DNA from 2 places in the Leucobacter sp. NPDC015123 genome. Region 1 is predicted to be linked to the other one. Evidence: predicted binding sites of a transcription regulator. Region 1 holds the regulator's gene; the other holds the start of a gene.
What was found. Region 1 encodes HspR, which represses chaperone genes until heat shock. Its sites were predicted from a motif close to AAGTTGAGTCNNNNNGACTCAACTT; they were not measured.
Positions count from the first base shown of each region.

Region 2: the regulator HspR is predicted to act here: its motif matches at 6,642-6,666, upstream of ACF07D_RS05585 (ATP-dependent Clp protease ATP-binding subunit).

Region 1 is NZ_JBIBVH010000006.1:113,377-121,746, forward strand. Features, by position in the region: gene ACF07D_RS12495 (phospho-sugar mutase) at 1-193, shown strand, start outside; gene ACF07D_RS12500 (cytochrome c biogenesis protein ResB) at 568-2,241, opposite strand; gene ACF07D_RS12505 (cytochrome c biogenesis CcdA family protein) at 2,225-2,998, opposite strand; gene ACF07D_RS12510 (TlpA disulfide reductase family protein) at 2,998-3,627, opposite strand; gene ACF07D_RS12515 (histidine phosphatase family protein) at 3,624-4,268, opposite strand; gene ACF07D_RS12520 (class I SAM-dependent methyltransferase) at 4,316-5,491, opposite strand; gene ACF07D_RS12525 (heat shock protein transcriptional repressor HspR) at 5,479-5,898, opposite strand; gene ACF07D_RS12530 (DnaJ C-terminal domain-containing protein) at 5,943-6,896, opposite strand; gene ACF07D_RS12535 (nucleotide exchange factor GrpE) at 6,889-7,530, opposite strand; gene dnaK (molecular chaperone DnaK) at 7,533-8,370, opposite strand, start outside.
Region 2 is NZ_JBIBVH010000002.1:390,709-399,078, forward strand. Features, by position in the region: gene ACF07D_RS05560 (ABC transporter ATP-binding protein) at 1-988, shown strand, start outside; gene ACF07D_RS05565 (nucleoside deaminase) at 1,101-1,574, opposite strand; gene upp (uracil phosphoribosyltransferase) at 1,592-2,227, shown strand; gene ACF07D_RS05575 (aldo/keto reductase) at 2,328-3,281, opposite strand; gene ACF07D_RS05580 (glycerophosphodiester phosphodiesterase family protein) at 3,325-4,242, opposite strand; gene ACF07D_RS05585 (ATP-dependent Clp protease ATP-binding subunit) at 4,417-6,591, opposite strand; gene ACF07D_RS05590 (AAA family ATPase) at 6,719-7,444, opposite strand; gene ACF07D_RS05595 (low specificity L-threonine aldolase) at 7,665-8,370, shown strand, end outside.

The sequences.
Region 1 (8,370 bases):
TGTGTTGCGTTACGACCTTGCCGACGGCTCCCGGGTCATGATCCGCCCGAGCGGCACCGAGCCCAAGCTGAAGATCTACCTCGACACGTTCAGCGAGAAGGGCAAGGCTTCCAAGCGCAGGGCGGCCGCTGAGCGCGCGCTCAGTGAGCTCGAGGCCGACGTGACGGCGTTCCTCGAGGCGCTGCAGGGCTAGCTCAGGCAGGGTCCACAGCAGCACGGCTCTGCGCGGGGTGCTCTGGCTTGGCGCGGGGTGCTCTGGCTTGGTGTCGGCTGCTCGGAGAGTTCTGCGACCCCTGAGAGCGTGCCTTTTCCCAGCGCCACCCCCTGGGATCGACGATTCGTATGCCCCAGCCCAGCGCAGTGGGCATAGGAATCGCAGATCGCATACGGTGGCGCTGCGGCACGGCGCTGCAGGTGGCGCTGCGGCGTGGAGCAACAGGTAGGGCTGCGGCACGGCGTTACAGGCTGAGCTGCGGCCTGGCGGTGCAGGTAGGGCTGCGGCGTGGTGCCACGGGTGGAGCTGCGGCCGTGGCGCAGAGCATTGCGGCACGCCGACGCGAGCCGGGGCTACAGCACCTCGCGGTGCGCCTCACGCATCTCCTCGACCGCCCGGTCGAGCGCTGGGTCGTCGCCGCGGGCGAGACCGGCGTACTGCAGCACGACGCCATCCTTCGTTGGGATCGCCTTCACCCACACCCGGCGGCGCGGCACGAACAGCGACCACAAGAGCCCGCCGAGCGAGAGCAGGGCAAAGATCAGGATCCCGATCTGGAACGGATTCTGCATCACGTCGAATGACGCGTACCTGGGCACGGCTTCGAGGGTTACGGTGCCGAGGCCGCGCGGCAGGTCTGCCGTCTCACCGGGCCGTAGCTCAATCGACGGCTTGTCGATGGCACGGCCGGTGAGCTGCTCCATGTTCTCGGTTTCAAGCGAGTAGACCGACTGCGGGATGCCGAACTCGTTATCGACGCCCGTATCACCCATGAAGGCGTCGAGCGTGAGCACCGGGTTCTCGAGGTCAGGGTAGTTCGAGGTGTACGCGCCGGATTCGAGCTTCGTCTGTGTCGGGTAGAAGAAGCCGCGCAGGCCAAGCTCGGTTTCTTCACCCGCATCGTTCGTCATGCCATCGAGCACCTTCACGACGCCGAGCGAGGTGAGGTTCGGGTCAGCGCCCTGCGGGATGAACGGCACCGACTCCTGGAACACGATCTCGCCGTCGGCGTTACGGATCACGATTGTCGGCGCGTAGCCGTTCGCGAGCAGGTAGATCGGCGAGCCGTGCACGCGCAGTGGGTGATTCACCCTGATCTCTTCAGCGCTCTCGTTTCCTTCGGGGTCTGTGAGCGTCATGCTCGCGATGAACTCGCGCACTTGCCCGATCGAGTTCGGGCTCGCATCCTCGTCATCGGGGGCGATGTAGTTGACGTCGAGATCGTCGAGGCGCAGGCTGAACGGCTCGAGTGTGTCCGAGCTGAACGCGCGGCCCGAGTTCGCCGAGTCGTAGTCGATGATCTGGTTGACGAAGCTTTCGCCTTCGTAGAGCACTCGCTGGCCGTTGAAGGTGAATGCGCTGCCGAGGCCGACGCAGACGAGCACCCCGACGAGCGCGGTGTGGAACAACAGGTTGCCTGTTTCGCGCAGGTAGCCGCGCTCGGAGGAGACCGAGACCTCTGCGACGCCGCGGTGCGTTGCCTCCTGGATCTCGACGCGGTAACGCTGACGGCGGAGGATCTCGGCGGCAGACTCGACTGCTGCGCGCGCGAACTCGAGCCGCTCCGCCTCAGTCGCCTCGGCGTTCGTCACGCGGGTCTCAGAGAAACCAGCCATGCGGTTGAGCCTTGCGGGCGTCTTCGGAGGCTTGCCTCGCCACGCCTGCCAGTGATGCTTGATTCGGGGCAGCACGCAGCCGATGAGCGAGATGAACAGCAGCAGGTAGATCGCCGAGAACCATACCGAGCCGTAGACGTCAAACGCCTGGATCGGGAACGCATCAAGGATCTTGAAGAGCGTCGGATTATCTTTCTCGTACTGCAGCACGCCGTTCGGGTCGGCGCCGCGCTGCGGCACGAGCGAGCCTGGGATCGCGGCGACAGCGAGCAGAAGCAGCAGGATCAGCGCGACCCGCATGCTTGTGAGCTGACGCCAGAACCAGCGGAGCCAGCCTGTGAGGCCGAGCTCCGGGCTCGTCACGGGCGCTGGCGCGCCAGATCCGTCGTCATAGTCAGAGGGGCGTGACATAGCCACCAATCCATATCTGAAGTTCGCTCATGATGAGGCCCCAGAGGCCAGTCACCATGAGAACACCGAGGATGATAAGAATGACGCCGCCGACGATGTTGACCGCACGGATATGGCGTTTGAAGAAGCTCATCGTCTGCGTCATCCAGCCGAAGCCGAAGGCCGCAAGCACGAACGGAATTCCGAGCCCAAGCGAGTAGAGCAGTGCGAGCAATGCCGCACGCCCGATCGAGCCCTGCTGCATCGCGAGCAGGCTCACGGTACCGATCGTGGGGCCGAGGCAGGGTGCCCACCCGATCGCGAACACGATGCCCAGCAGCGGGGCCCCAGCAAGGCCGACCTTTGGGCTGATCTTCAGTCTCGTTGTTCGCTGAAACTTCGCGAAGGCGCCCATGAAGACGAGGCCCATCACGATCACAACGACGCCCATGACGCGCAGGATCACGTCTTGCCAGTCGAGGTACCACGTGCTCGCGCCAACCGCGCCAGACAGCGTGAGCAGCACGACGAACACGATGGCGAAGCCGAGCACGAAGAGGATCGACCCGAGCACCATCCGGTTACGCTCGCGTCTGCCCGCAGCCTTTGGATTCGCCGCGTTTGCGCTCGGCGTACCTGCCACGCCAGAGACGTATGCAAGGTAGCCCGGGATGAGCGGGAGCACGCACGGCGAGAGGAACGAAACGAGCCCTGCAGCGATTGCGATGGCCGAGGCAACGAGCAGCTGCCCGTCGGCAATGATCTCCTGGATCCCCATCAGTTCGCGCCGGCGGCGGCCTGCTCGTCGAGCGTCTCCGTGACGAGCGTTTGCAGTTGCGACACCCCTGCAAGCTGCCCGACTACCGTGTGCGCAACGCGCCCCTCAGCGTCAAGAATCAGCGTCGTCGGAACCGCGTTCAGCGGGATCTGCCCTGCGAATGCGCGCTGCACGGTGCGGCCGCCGGGGTTATCGAGGATCGACTCGTATTCGATACCGAACTCGACTCCGAACTGCTTCGCCTGCGCGGCCTGATCGCGAGTGTTCACACCAACGAACTTGACGCCTTGCGGCTCGAACTCGTTGTATGCCTCGACGAGGTCTGGCGCCTCGGCCCGGCACGGGGCACAGCCCGCGTACCAGAAGTTCACTACTGTGACGCTGCCGATCGTGTCGGCTGAGCTCAGTTCGTTGCCAAACTCGGTCTCGCCCGTGAACTCAACGGGTTCGCCACGCTTGTCTGCGGGGAACGAGGCCGAAGAGCCATCGCCTGCGACGAAGCCCTTGTCGCCACCCTGTTGCCACTGTGCGGCGAGAGAGTCACCTTCGGTGGTGCTGCAGCCGGCGAGGCCAACTGCGAGGGCCGCGGCAGTGGCGGCGATGGCGGCGATTCGGCGTCGCGCGGTCATACAGCTCCTACATCGGTAGCGTCGTCCATGAGTGACTTCGCCGGGTTTCGGTAATCGACCTCGAACCAGCGGTTCCCGCGGCGCTCGAATGTCGTGATGCTCGAGAGGTCGCAGCGCCGAGTGGCTGGGTTATGGAACAGGGGCTTGCCTGCGATGTCGAGGTGCGCCATCCAGATCGGGGACTGGTGCGCGACCATCACAATGTCGCCACCCTGCGCCTTGTCCCACGCGTCGTTCATCGCTTCGCGCACGCGCGCCGCAACCTGGCGGTAGGGTTCCCCCCAGCTCGGGCGGAATGGGTTGACAAACTTGTACCAGTACCGCGGCTTCTTGAACGCCGCGTCGGGCCCCGAGTTCACCTTGCCCTCGAAGAAGTTCGTAGGTTCGATGATGCGATCCTCAGTCTGGATCTCCAGTCCAAGTGCGCTCGCGATGGGTCGCGCGGACTGCTGCGCGCGCTCAAGCGGCGACGCGTAGAGGGCGACTACTTTCCGGTCGCTACCTGCGAGTTCAAGCGCAGCAGCCTCAGCCATGGCGTGGCCTCGCTCTGAGAGACGGAAGCCGGGGATACGGCCGTACAGGACGAGGTCGGGGTTATGGACCTCCCCGTGGCGCACCAAGTGCAAGAGTTTATCGCTCACACACTCATTCTAGGCTTCAGCTGCCTGTGAGTTCGGTGGCTGAATCCCTAACGCTTTGTCACTTCCAGCACGGTGAACGTTGCGTCGCGCTGGAGCTGCCTTGCGGGGCCAATGACGCGTTCAAGGAGCCGTCGATAACCGAGGTGCGAGTTGAACACGATACGCAGTTCGCCGCCGGGCTTCAGCACGCGCGCACAGTCACGGATCAGCCGGTGGGCTACCCCCGCATGCACTGTCGATCCGGTGTGGAACGGCGGGTTGAGTAGCACGAGGTCAGCCCACCCGTCAGCGACCGCCTCAGCGCCATCAGCCCGGTGAATCGCCATCCGCTCCCCGACTCCAGCTGCCTCGGCAGTCAGCGCGGCCGAGCGAACGGCCGCATCCGACTGATCACTCGCAAGAACTCGCGCGCTCGGCAATGCGAGCGCAGCGGACACCGCGAGCACACCGCTTCCGCAACCCAGGTCAAATACGTTGGCGCCCGGGGCGATGTCGGCCCAGCTTGCACCGGCCCCACCTCGTTCGAAGGTGCTGAGCAGCAGCCGGCTGCCGTGGTCGAGTTTGGTGCCACCGAAAGTGGCGCCAAACGCCGCGAGGCCAAACGTGAGCTCGCGATCCTGCCCCCACTTCGGAAACGGCGGTTTCGCACCGGCAAGCATCGGGAGCGGGGACGTCGCCTGCAGCACCCGGGACTTTCGCCACCCCAGGCCGGCGGTCACCGCGCCGAAGTACCGCCCGAGAACGTCGTTCTGGGCACGGGTCATGTGCTTCACCCGGCCGCCCGCGAACACGCGCACGGTTGGGCTCGCGAAGCGCGCGATCTTCCACGCGATCTCCTCGAGCGCTTCGAGGCCGCGGGGCAACTGCACAAGCACTGTCTCGGCCCCATCGAGAAGCTCGGGTCCGAGGGGTGCTGACTCGTAGCGGTCTCGCAGGCCGAGCCTCACCGCATTGGCCGCGAGAGCCCGCTCGCCGAGCACTGGATCCTGATAGGACCTGACAGCACCAGCGCCGAGCACTGCTGCCGCGCCAAGAGTGAGCGCCCCGTGCCTGTCACCAATCGTGACGACGGTTCCAGGCGCAGCAGAGCGAACGCGCTCGGCCGCGGCGGTCAGGATGTGCACGTCTGCAGTGTCGTACGCCTGGAGCTCTGGCGCGTCGAAATCGGGGTCGCGACTGAGCGCCCCGCAGAACTCTTCGAGCCGCGCAGCTACGGCTTCCACACAACAACTTCCGCGTTGCGACGCGTGCGAGTTCCGCGCCGCAACGTGACGACCTCGCCGCCAGCCCCGGCCGCGAAGACGCGGCGCTCCGGGCGCTTGAGCATTTCGTCTGACAGTGCACGTTCGAGCTCATGCACCTGGGACTCAAGCTCGCGCACCCGGTCCTCGAGCGTCAACACGCGGCGAATCCCCTCGAGACTCAGGCCCTCTGCAGAGAGTCTCGCGACCTCACGCAGCCTGTGCACGTCGTAGAGGGAGTATCGCCGCGTGTTTCCGCTCGTACGCTGCGGCACCACGAGCCCGATTCGGTCGTACTGCCGCAGCGTCTGCGGGTGCATCTCGGCGAGTTCGGAGGCAGCGGCGATCGCAAAGACCGGAGTAAACCTGTCCATTGGCACGTTGACCATTGCCCCTCCCTACGCCTTTCTTCTGAGTTGTGTTTCGTTGTGAGCTAGGCGCGAGCCCGCGAGAGCAGATCCGCGCGCGGGTTCTCCTGCGGCTCGACCTGCTGAAACGCTTCGAGCGCCTCGCGCGCCTCGTCGCTCAGGTGACTCGGAACCGCGACCTGAATCTCTGCGAGCAGGTCTCCCGTGCCCTTTGAGGTCTTCACTCCGCGGCCCTTCACGCGCAGCACTCTGCCGCTCGGGGTCCCAGGCTGCACTTTGAGCTTCACGGTGTCGCCACCAAGTGTTGGCACCTCGACTGTCGCGCCGAGTGTCGCCTCGGTAAACGTCACAGGGAGCTTGAGCTTCAGGTTCTGACCGTCGCGCTCGAACACCGGGTGCTTGCGCACGGTAACCGTGAGCAGCAGGTCTCCCGCAGGCGTACCCGCAGGCCCCTGTTCGCCCTTGCCACGCAACCTGATCTTCTGGCCGTTGGAAACCCCGGCAGGGATCTTGACCTTCACGTTGCCAGTCGAGGTCTGCAGCGTGACAGTGTCGCCACTCACCGCAGTCTCGAAATCGATCGTCGTCGACGCGTTCACATCACGACCCTTTTGGGGGCCGCGCGGCGCGCCACCGAACATGTTGAACAGGTCGTCGTAGCCGCCGCCCTGCTGGAACGTGTACTGCGTGTTCCTGCCACCGTGGCCGCCGCCGAACATGCCACCGAAGACATCCTCGAAGCCCTGGCCGCCCTGGCCACCCGATGTGAACCGGGCACCGCCGGCTCCCATCGCCCGAATCTGGTCGTACTCAGAGCGCTGCTCTTTGTCGGAGAGCACCGAGTAGGCCTCGGAAATCTCCTTGAACTTTGCTTCAGCGGCCGCATCTCCTGGGTTCGAATCAGGGTGATACTTTCGCGCAAGCTTGCGGTAAACCTTTTTCAGTTCAGCGTCGTCGGCATCCTTCGAGACCCCGAGAGTGCGGTAGAAGTCTTTGTCTAACCAATCTTGACTAGCCATCAGCTCCCACCGCCACCGCTACCTTGGCGGGGCGCAGTTCAACATCTCCGATGCGATAGCCCCGCTCGACTACGTCAAGCACAGTGTGCTGCTCGGTGCCGGGAACCGGCACCTGAGCGATTGCTTCGTGCACCTGCGGGTCGAAAGGCTCCCCCTTCTCGCCGAAGCTTTCGACGCCGAGCCGTTCAAGGCTGGCGCGCAGCTTCTGCGCGATCGTGGCGAATGCGCTGCCCTCGGTCAAGTCGCCGTGCTGTTCTGCACGGTCGAGGTCGTCGAGTACCGACAGCAGCTGCAGCACGACCGAGGCCTTCGCGCGCTGCTTGTCGAGCTCGACGTTCGCCTCGGTACGCTTCCGGTAGTTCGCGTACTCGGCCGTGAGCCTACGGAGATCCTCAAGGTAGGGGTTCTCCTCGTCGCCCTCGGCAGCGTCGGCGTCCGCGCCAGCGGCCGCCTCGGTCTGCTCAGCGCCGAGAATGTCGTCTACCGTGAGATCGTCGCCTTCCGGCCCGGGAGCGGAGGGGGTTCCCTCCGCCCCGGGGGCCGATGCCGCATCGTTCTGCGATGCGTCGTCGGCCTGGCCCGCCGGAACATCGTTCACCGGCTGGTCGTCGCCCAGATGTTCCTCGTGTGCCATGGTTACTTCTGCTCCTCGTCGTCTTCAACAACCTCAGCGTCGACAACGTCCTCATCGTTCGACTCCGCGCCTTCCGCTGCTGCCTCAGGTGCCTCCTGCGCCTGAGCGTAGATCGCCTCACCGAGCTTCTGCTGGCTCTCGCCAAGCTTGTCAGCCGCGGTCTTCACCGCGTCATCGTCTTCGCCGGCGAGCGCCGTCTTGAGCGCGTCGAGGTCGCCCTGCACCTCAGTCTTGACGTCTTCGGGGAGCTTGTCCTCGTTCTCAGTGATGAGCTTTTCGACCGAGTAGGCGAGCTGCTCGGCGTTGTTGCGCTGCTCAGCAGCCTCGCGACGCTTCTTGTCGTCAGCGGCGTGCTCCTCAGCCTCGCGCACCATGCGCTCGATGTCGTCCTTCGAGAGCGTCGATCCACCGGAGATGGTGATTGTCTGCTCCTTGCCCGTGCCCTTGTCCTTCGCGGAGACCTGGACGATGCCGTTCGCATCGATGTCGAAGGTCACCTCGACCTGCGGCACGCCGCGCGGAGCGGGTGCGATACCGGTGAGCTCGAACGTTCCGAGGTTCTTGTTATCGCGGGTGAACTCGCGCTCGCCCTGGAAGACCTGGATCGCGACAGAGGGCTGGTTGTCCTCTGCGGTGGTGAAGGTCTCGGAGCGCTTCGTCGGGATCGCGGTGTTGCGCTCGATGAGCTTCGTCATGATGCCACCCTTGGTCTCGATACCGAGCGAGAGGGGGGTCACGTCGATGAGCAGCACGTCCTTGCGCTCACCCTTCAAAACGCCTGCCTGGAGGGCCGCGCCGACTGCCACGACCTCGTCAGGGTTTACACCCTTATTGGGCTCA
Region 2 (8,370 bases), on a different contig from region 1:
CTGCCTGCTCGGCCCGTCGGGCTGTGGAAAGACGACGGCGCTGCGATGCATCGCCGGGCTCGAGCAGGTGTCGAGCGGACGGATCATGCTCGGCGACGACGACGTGACCAACGTTCCCGTCAGCCGTCGCGACATCGGCATGGTGTTTCAGCAGTACTCCCTGTTCCCGCACCTCTCAGTCGCGCGAAACGTCGAGTTTGGGCTGCGAATGCGGCGCGTCAACCGGGCCGAACGCGCGCGACGCGTTGGGGAAGTCCTCGAGATCGTCGGCCTCGATCATCTCGCCGAGCGGTTTCCGCACGAGCTGTCCGGCGGCCAGCAGCAGCGCGTCGCGCTCGCTCGGGCGCTCGTGACGCGGCCACGCGCCTTGCTGCTCGACGAACCGCTCTCGGCGCTCGACGCGAAGGTTCGCGTTCGGCTGCGCGAGCAGATCCGGGCGATCCAGACCGAGCTCGGCATCAGCACCGTCTTCGTCACGCACGATCAGGAGGAAGCGCTCGCGATCTCAGACAGAGTCGCGGTGATGGAGTCGGGCAGGATCGCGCAGCTCGGTTCCCCGGAGGAGCTCTACCGGCGGCCAGCGTCTCCGTTCGTCGCCGACTTCGTTGGCCTCTCGAACCTGGTGACGGGTGTGCTCGACGTACGCCCAGACGGTGCGGTCGTGCGTGTGCAGGGCGCGGTGATCCCTGTGCTCGGGCAGGCGGGTTCGATTCCCGACGCAGGCACTGCAGTGACGGCGTACGTCCGGCCGGAGCACGTGCGGTTGATGGTCACGCGGCCGGGGGCGGACTCCGGTGGTGGTGCCGGTGGTGCTGACGGTGCTGGCGGCACAGTCGTGTCGAGCGGGTTCCTCGGATCGATCAGGCGCACGGTTGTCGAACTCCACGACGGCACGACGATCGCGGCCCAGCACGGCGCAGACACGGCATACGCTGCGGGTGATCCCGTCTCAGTGTCGTTCGCGGACGAGCCTGTCGCCATCTCGTAGGCCCGCAGCTTTCGACACATCAACTTCGCGAACCCACATCCTCGATGTGGGTTTCAAGGTGTGCACTCGAGAGATTGATGTGCTCGGGCGCAGGGGTGGCGCGGCAGCCCCGCTAGCGACGCTCCGAGAAGAACGCCTCGAGGAGGGCAGCGCACTCGTCCGCCCGCACACCGGCAGTAACCTCCGGGACAGGGTGCGGCAGCCTGCCGTCGCGCAGCAGGTCGTACACGCTCCCGACAGCGCCGGCCTTCACGTCCCACGCCCCGAACACGACCCGCGGCACCCGAGCGGCGAGGATGACCCCGGCGCACATCACGCACGGTTCAAGAGTGACGACGAGCGTGCACCCGTCGAGGATCCTGTCGCCGAGCGCGGCGGCCGCGGCACGGATGGCGATCACCTCAGCGTGACCCGTCGGGTCTGTGTTCGCTTCGCGGTCGTTCCGACCTGCCGCGATCACTGTCCCGTCAGGGCCAAGGATCACCGCCCCTACAGGGATCTCCCCCGCCGCTGCGGCCTCGCGAGCTGACTCGAGCGCGCGTTCCATCGCTGCAAGCTCGTCTGGTGATGGAGGGATGGTGGTCACGGCAATAGAATAGGCGTATGCGAGTCTTCGTTGCAGATCATCCACTGATCACACACAAACTGACGGTGCTGCGCGACGCGAAAACGCCGCAGCCCACGTTCCGCCTTCTCGTCGAAGAAATCATGACGCTGCTTGCCTACGAGGCAACCCGTGAGGTGCGCGTCGATCCCCTCGAGATCCAAACCCCTGTCGCCAAGACGACCGGGGTGCGACTCAGCGAGCCGCTCCCGCTCATCGTCCCGATTCTGCGCGCGGGCCTCGGCATGCTCGAGGGCATGGTGAAGCTCGTGCCGACGGCAGAGGTCGGGTTCCTTGGCATGGTCCGCGACGAGCAGACCCTTGAGCCGACGACCTACGCCGAGCGCCTGCCCGACTCGCTCGCTGGCCGCCAGTGCTTCGTGCTCGACCCGATGCTCGCGACAGGCGGCTCGCTCGCCGCAGCGATTGACTTCTTGTTCGCGCGCGGCGCCGACGACATCACCGCGATCTGCATCCTGGGAACGCCCGAGGGCGTCGAGGCGATGCGCAAGGCCGCGGGCGACCGCAACGTCACACTCGTGCTTGGCGCGCTCGACGAGGGTCTCGACGAGAACGCGTACATCGTTCCGGGTCTCGGCGACGCGGGTGACCGTCTCTACGGCACCGCAGAATAGCACCGGGCCAGCCCCGGTAGGTTTCCGAACCAAGCGAAGAGCCGCCAGCACCCCACTCGGGTGCTGGCGGCTCTTCGCGTTCAGGGGGCGGGAGACGCCTCTACGCAGCGGCTGCGCTCAGCGCGCGCAGATCCTCATCGCTCAGTTCGAGGTTCATCGACGCGAGGAGCGCAGCCAACTGACCCGTTGTGCGGGCGCTCGCGATCGGCCCTCCAACCGTCGGCTGCTGCCGCAACCATGCTAGCGACACACTCGCGACTTCAACGCCTTCGCGCTCCGCAATCGCGTCGAGCGCCTGGAGCACACTGCGCCCGCGGTCGTCGAGATAGCTGACGGCTTGCCCCGCACGGGGGCTCGCCCCTGCCTGCTCAGCGGCGGCGGCGTCCCTATACTTGCCCGCAAGAAACCCTTTGGCGAGCCCGAAGTACGGGAACACTGTGAGATTCTCGTCCGTTGCAACGTCGCGGAGCCCGTTCCTCTCGAAGTCGCGCTCAAGCAGGTTGTAGTGCGGCTGCAACGCGACGGGAAGGTGATAGCCACCAGCCCTGGCAATCTCGAACCACTCGGTGACGCGCTCGGCTGTGTAGTTCGAGACACCGATCGCGCGCACCTTGCCAGCGTCAACGAGCTCTGAAAACGCGGCGACGGTTTCTTCGAGCGGCGTGTCGGCGTCGTCAAAATGCGCGTAGTAGAGATCGATCATGTCTGTCCGTAGGCGAGCAAGCGACGCGTCTGCCGCCGCTCGAACGTTCGCGGCCGCAAGGCCCGAGAACTCTGGATGCGTCGAGACCTTCGTTGCGATGGTCACGCGGTCACGGGTGCCGCGAGCCTGCAGCCACTCCCCGATGAGCGTCTCCGACTCGCCACCAGTGTTCCCGGGAACCCAGGCGGAGTAGCCGTCAGCCGTGTCAATGAAGTCTCCGCCACCCCGTACGAAGCCGTCGAGCACCTCGAACGACGCGTCGCGGTCTGCCGTCCAGCCGAACACATTCGCACCGAGGGCGAGCGGCGCGACCTCGAGTGCCGATTGACCGATGGGGACTCTCGTAACCATGTTGCTCCTTCGTCAGCGGCGCATGTGTGCACCCTCTGTGACGCTACACCGTCTCGCTCTGAGAGCGCCGCCAGCTGTCGAGCGCGACCGGGTCGTCGGTGATCATCAGGTCGATCCCGTGCGAGCGCGCCTGTTTCCACTGTTTCGCGGTATTGAGCGTGTACACCATAGTTCCGATCCCGAGCACTCGGGCTTCATCAACGAGCCCGAAGTCGGCTTCGAACACGCTCACGCGAGCGCCGATCGCCGAGATATTCAGAGACGCAGCGAGGTCGAGCGTCGGCCGATCCCATTCCCGGGTGAGCATCACCCGGGCGTAGTCAGGTGCAAGCGCGGCGAGGCGCTCGAGATTATCAACCTCGAACGACTCAAAAGCGACTCTATTCATCAGGTATCGAGCGTCGAGCATCGCCACCGCCCCAGCAACCTGCTCGTCGTTCCACGTTCCCTTCAATTCGATGAGGGCACGACTGTTCGTTGGAGCGAGCTCGTCGAGGAACGCCTCGAGCGTTGGTACCCGTTCGCCAGCAAATGCGCCGTCAAACCAAGATCCGGCGTCGAGTCCCTGGATCTGTGCCAGTGTGAGGTTCGCGACGGCTCCGGTGCCCGTCGTTGTCCTGTCAACCGTCGGGTCGTGCATGAGCACCGGGACGCCGTCAGCCGTGAGGTGCAAGTCGGCTTCGACAAAGTCGACGCCCTGCTCAAACGCGATCCGCATCGCCGCGAGCGTGTTCTCTGGCGCGAGTGCTGCCGCGCCACGGTGCGAGATGATCCCGAAGTCTTCCACCCTGCTGAGCGCGCCGTGGAGCTGCAGCACGCTGGCGCTCGCCGCATATGGGTTGGTTCCTAGGCCGGTGACGAGCATCACGACGAAGACGGCGGCGAGCAGCGCCGTCCGCGCCCCGCGCCGGCTGACGGGCCCTGTCTGTGCTGAGATCAGGCCGCCCGAAGTGCTAAACATGCGATACAAGTGGGGCTCCTGTCTCCGCGCTGCGTTGCGCGTGCCACTCACCCTATCGAATCCCGTTACCGTTTTGTGATTTTTCACTCGCGGTTGTCGCGCCGACCTCCCCCAGACGACGCAGAGCAAGAGGCCTGCCACAACTTCGCGTTGTGACAGGCCTCTGACTGACTGCTACGCCGCCGTGCCTGGCAGCAGCTCGAGACCCTCGCCGCCCGGTGCGACGTCAATCCTTGCGACATCGCCATCGCGGATCTCCCCGCCCAGAATCCCCCGAGCGAGCCGATCGTCGATTTCACGCTGCACGAGCCGCCGGAGCGGGCGCGCACCGTAGATCGGGTCGTAACCACGCTCCGCAAGCCAAGCTCGGGCGTCGGGAGTGACCGCGAGCGTGAGGCGGCGCTCAGCGAGCCTCGCCTGCAACCTGTCGATGGTGATCTCGACGATCTGCCCCAACGCGTCGACGGAGAGCGGATGGAAGATCACCATCTCGTCGAGTCTATTGACGAACTCTGGCTTGAACGCACGTCGCACCGTCTCCTGCACGGCCGCAACCTTCTCGGTCCAGGACATGTCTGGATCAACAAGGTACTGGCTCCCCAGGTTCGAAGTGAGAATAAGGATCGTGTTACGGAAGTCAACCGTGCGCCCCTGTCCGTCAGTGAGGCGGCCGTCATCGAGCACCTGCAAGAGCACGTCGAAGACCTCGGGGTGTGCCTTCTCAACCTCGTCGAGGAGCACCACGGAGTAGGGGCGCCGCCTGACGGCCTCGGTAAGCTGACCCCCCTGCTCGTAGCCAACGTAGCCTGGAGGGGCACCGACGAGGCGGGACACCGAGTGCTTCTCGCCGTACTCGCTCATGTCGATGCGCACCATCGCGTGCTCATCGTCAAACAGGAACTCGGCAAGAGCCTTCGCAAGCTCAGTCTTGCCGACGCCAGTTGGTCCAAGGAACAAGAACGAGCCCGTTGGGCGGTTGGGGTCGGCGATGCCCGCACGCGTCCTGCGGACAGCGTCAGCGACGGCCCGCGAGGCCTCCTCCTGGCCGACGACCCGCTTCGAGAGTTCGTGCTCGAGCGCGAGCAGTTTCTCGGTCTCGCCCTGCATCAGACGCCCGACGGGGATACCGGTCCAGGCCGCGACAACTCCGGCGATGTCCTCGTCAGTCACCTGCTCGTTCACCATGCGCGGCTCACCGTCCGGTCCAGCCGCCCCCTGCAGCTCCTCGCGCTCCGCTTCAGCAAGCTCCTTCTCAATGACCGGGATCTCGCCGTAGAGGAGCTTCGAGGCGCGCTCAAGGTTGCCCTCACGCTGCGCGCGCTCCGCGTCCATTCGCTTGTGATCGAGCTTCTCGCGGAGCTCACCAACCCGGTTCAGAGTGGCACGCTCGCGCTCCCACCGCGCTTCGAGCCCAGCAAGCTCGTTCTGTTTCTCAGTGAGGTCAGCCCGAAGCTTCGCGAGGCGCTCCTTCGACGCGTCGTCCTTTTCTTTCTTGAGCGCGAGCTCCTCGAGCTTCAGGCGATCAACGGCGCGCCGTAGCTCGTCGATTTCGAGCGGCGCAGAGTCGATTTCCATGCGCAGCCGAGACGCCGCCTCATCGATGAGGTCGATAGCCTTATCGGGCAGCTGTCGCGCTGTGATGTAGCGGTTCGAGAGCGACGCGGCAGCGACGAGGGCCGAGTCGGCGATCGTCACCTTGTGATGCGCCTCGTAGCGCTCCTTCAAACCGCGCAGAATAGCCACAGTGTCTTCGACAGATGGCTCGCCAACGTAGACTTGCTGGAAGCGCCGCTCAAGCGCTGCATCCTTCTCGATGTACTCACGGTACTCATCGAGCGTTGTCGCGCCGATCAGCCGCAGCTCGCCACGCGCCAGCATGGGTTTGAGCATCTGCGACGCTGCGACTGACGACTCCCCGCCACCGGCCCCCATGAGAGTGTGGAGCTCGTCAATGAAGGTGATGATCTGGCCGTCAGACTCCTTGATCTCGGCGAGCACGGCCTTCATGCGCTCCTCAAACTCGCCACGGTACTTTGCGCCAGCGATGAGCGCGGAGATATCGAGCGAGATGAGCTCTTTGCCCTTCAATGACTCGGCCACGTCGCCGGCGACGATGCGCTGGGCGAGCCCCTCGACGACGGCGGTCTTCCCAACGCCTGGTTCGCCAATAAGTACTGGGTTGTTCTTGGTGCGCCTGGTGAGCACCTGGCTGACGCGACGAATCTCGCTGTCGCGTCCAATGACAGGGTCAAGCTTCCCTGAGCGCGCCACCTCGGTGAGGTTCACGCCGAACTGCTCGAGCGCGCTTTCCTTGCCTTCGCCTTCGGCTGGCTGCCAATTTGCCTGCATGATGTCCTTTCGTGATGAGCGGCACGACCGGCACCCGCGGCCGGCCAGAAAACCTGAGTCGATATGACTCAAGTTTAATCGCTGTCGTCATTTCACGCCAGTCCATCACCTGAGACTCTGCTGAGCGCTACTCGAGATGCCGCAGGTACCTGTCTGGCGCTGCCATGAACCTGCGCCAGGCGTCGACGATCTCAAGGTCGTCATAGCTCGACCGCCGCATTCCCCACTCACCGAGCTCATAAATGTCTGCCCCCGGCACAGCCGCGAGTACCGGCGAGTGCGTGGACAGAATGACCTGCGACCCGTTCGCCGCAAGCTCACTCATACGCGCAAGCAGCCCGAGCGAGTTCGTGAAGGAGAGCGCTGACTCAGGCTCGTCGAACACCCACAAGCCACGCACGCGCTCACGAGCTCCCAGATACTCAAGAAAGGACTCGCCATGGCTCTGATAGTTGTGGCGACCAAGTGGGCCACTGTCTGCCGACTCAATCTCATACAGGTACCCAAAATGGCTGTGCATCGTCTCCGCCCGCAGAAACACCCCTTTACGCGATGCCCCAGCGCCTCGCGCAAGCTGCAGGTGAGACTCAAGCGGAGACTCACTCGCGAACGTTGAGTGCCTCGCGTTGTGTGTGCCACCCTCGGGGTTCAGTCCGTACGCCGCGGCGATGGCCTCAACTATTGTCGACTTGCCCGCACCGTTCTCGCCAACAAAGACAGTGATGGGTCCAAACTCAATGCCGACCTCAAGCAGCTGCCTCACCGCCGGGACCTGAGCGAACCACGCCTCACGGTCTGCCGGCGCTTGCGGATGCTCTTCGACCCAGCGCACAGGGAGTGAGTTCAGCGCCATATGAGCCTCCTTGATATCTCGCGTCGCTCTGACCCTACGGTGCGGGTCGGACATCGGCGAGTGCTCACGGGCTCGGCAGGTCCGACCGCCACGCCTTGTATCTGCAGAAGATCTGTCCGGATCGCCGGGGAGCGGCATACCTACAGCCGATTGCATTCGGTGGGTTCTGCGCGGTTCGCGGAAGCCGGTCTCGACGTCTCCATGGGTTTAGGGTGAAAGGGTGACCGATTCCTTCGCAGCCCACCCACACGCATTCGCCTCAGACAACTGGGCAGGCGTTCACCCCGAGGTCATGGAGGCGATCGCAGCCGCCAACGTCGGACACGCAGTCGCCTACGGCGGGGACCCGTGGACGTCCGAGCTGCAGGGCCACGCCCGCAGGCTGTTCGGTCCGGAGGCCGAGATCTTCCCTGTGTTTAACGGCTCGGGAGCCAACGTCCTCGCACTCCAATCAGCGATCCCACGATGGGGCGCAGTCATCTGCGCCACAACGGCACACGTGAATACCGACGAGACAGGAGCACCCGAGAAGACGGGTGGGCTGAAGCTTTTGCAGGTCGACACCCCTGACGGCAAGCTCACTCCCCAGCTCGTGGATCGCGAGGCCTGGGGGTGGGGGTCGCAGCACCGCGCGCAGCCCCTTGCGGTGACGATCTCACAGACCACAGAGCTTGGCACGAGCTACACGCCTCAAGAGATCCGGGAGCTCGCCGATCACGCCCACGAGCACGGCATGCTGCTGCACATCGACGGCTCCAGGATCGGCGCTGCCGCCGCGCACCTCGGCACGAGCCTCGCCTCGATCTCCAGCGACGCCGGTGCCGATTTGCTCAGCCTCGGTGCGACGAAGAGTGGCGGGCTGGGGGCCGAAGCCGTCGTGCTCCTCCGGCAGGGAACAGGAGCTGGTATCGACTACCTGCGCAAGA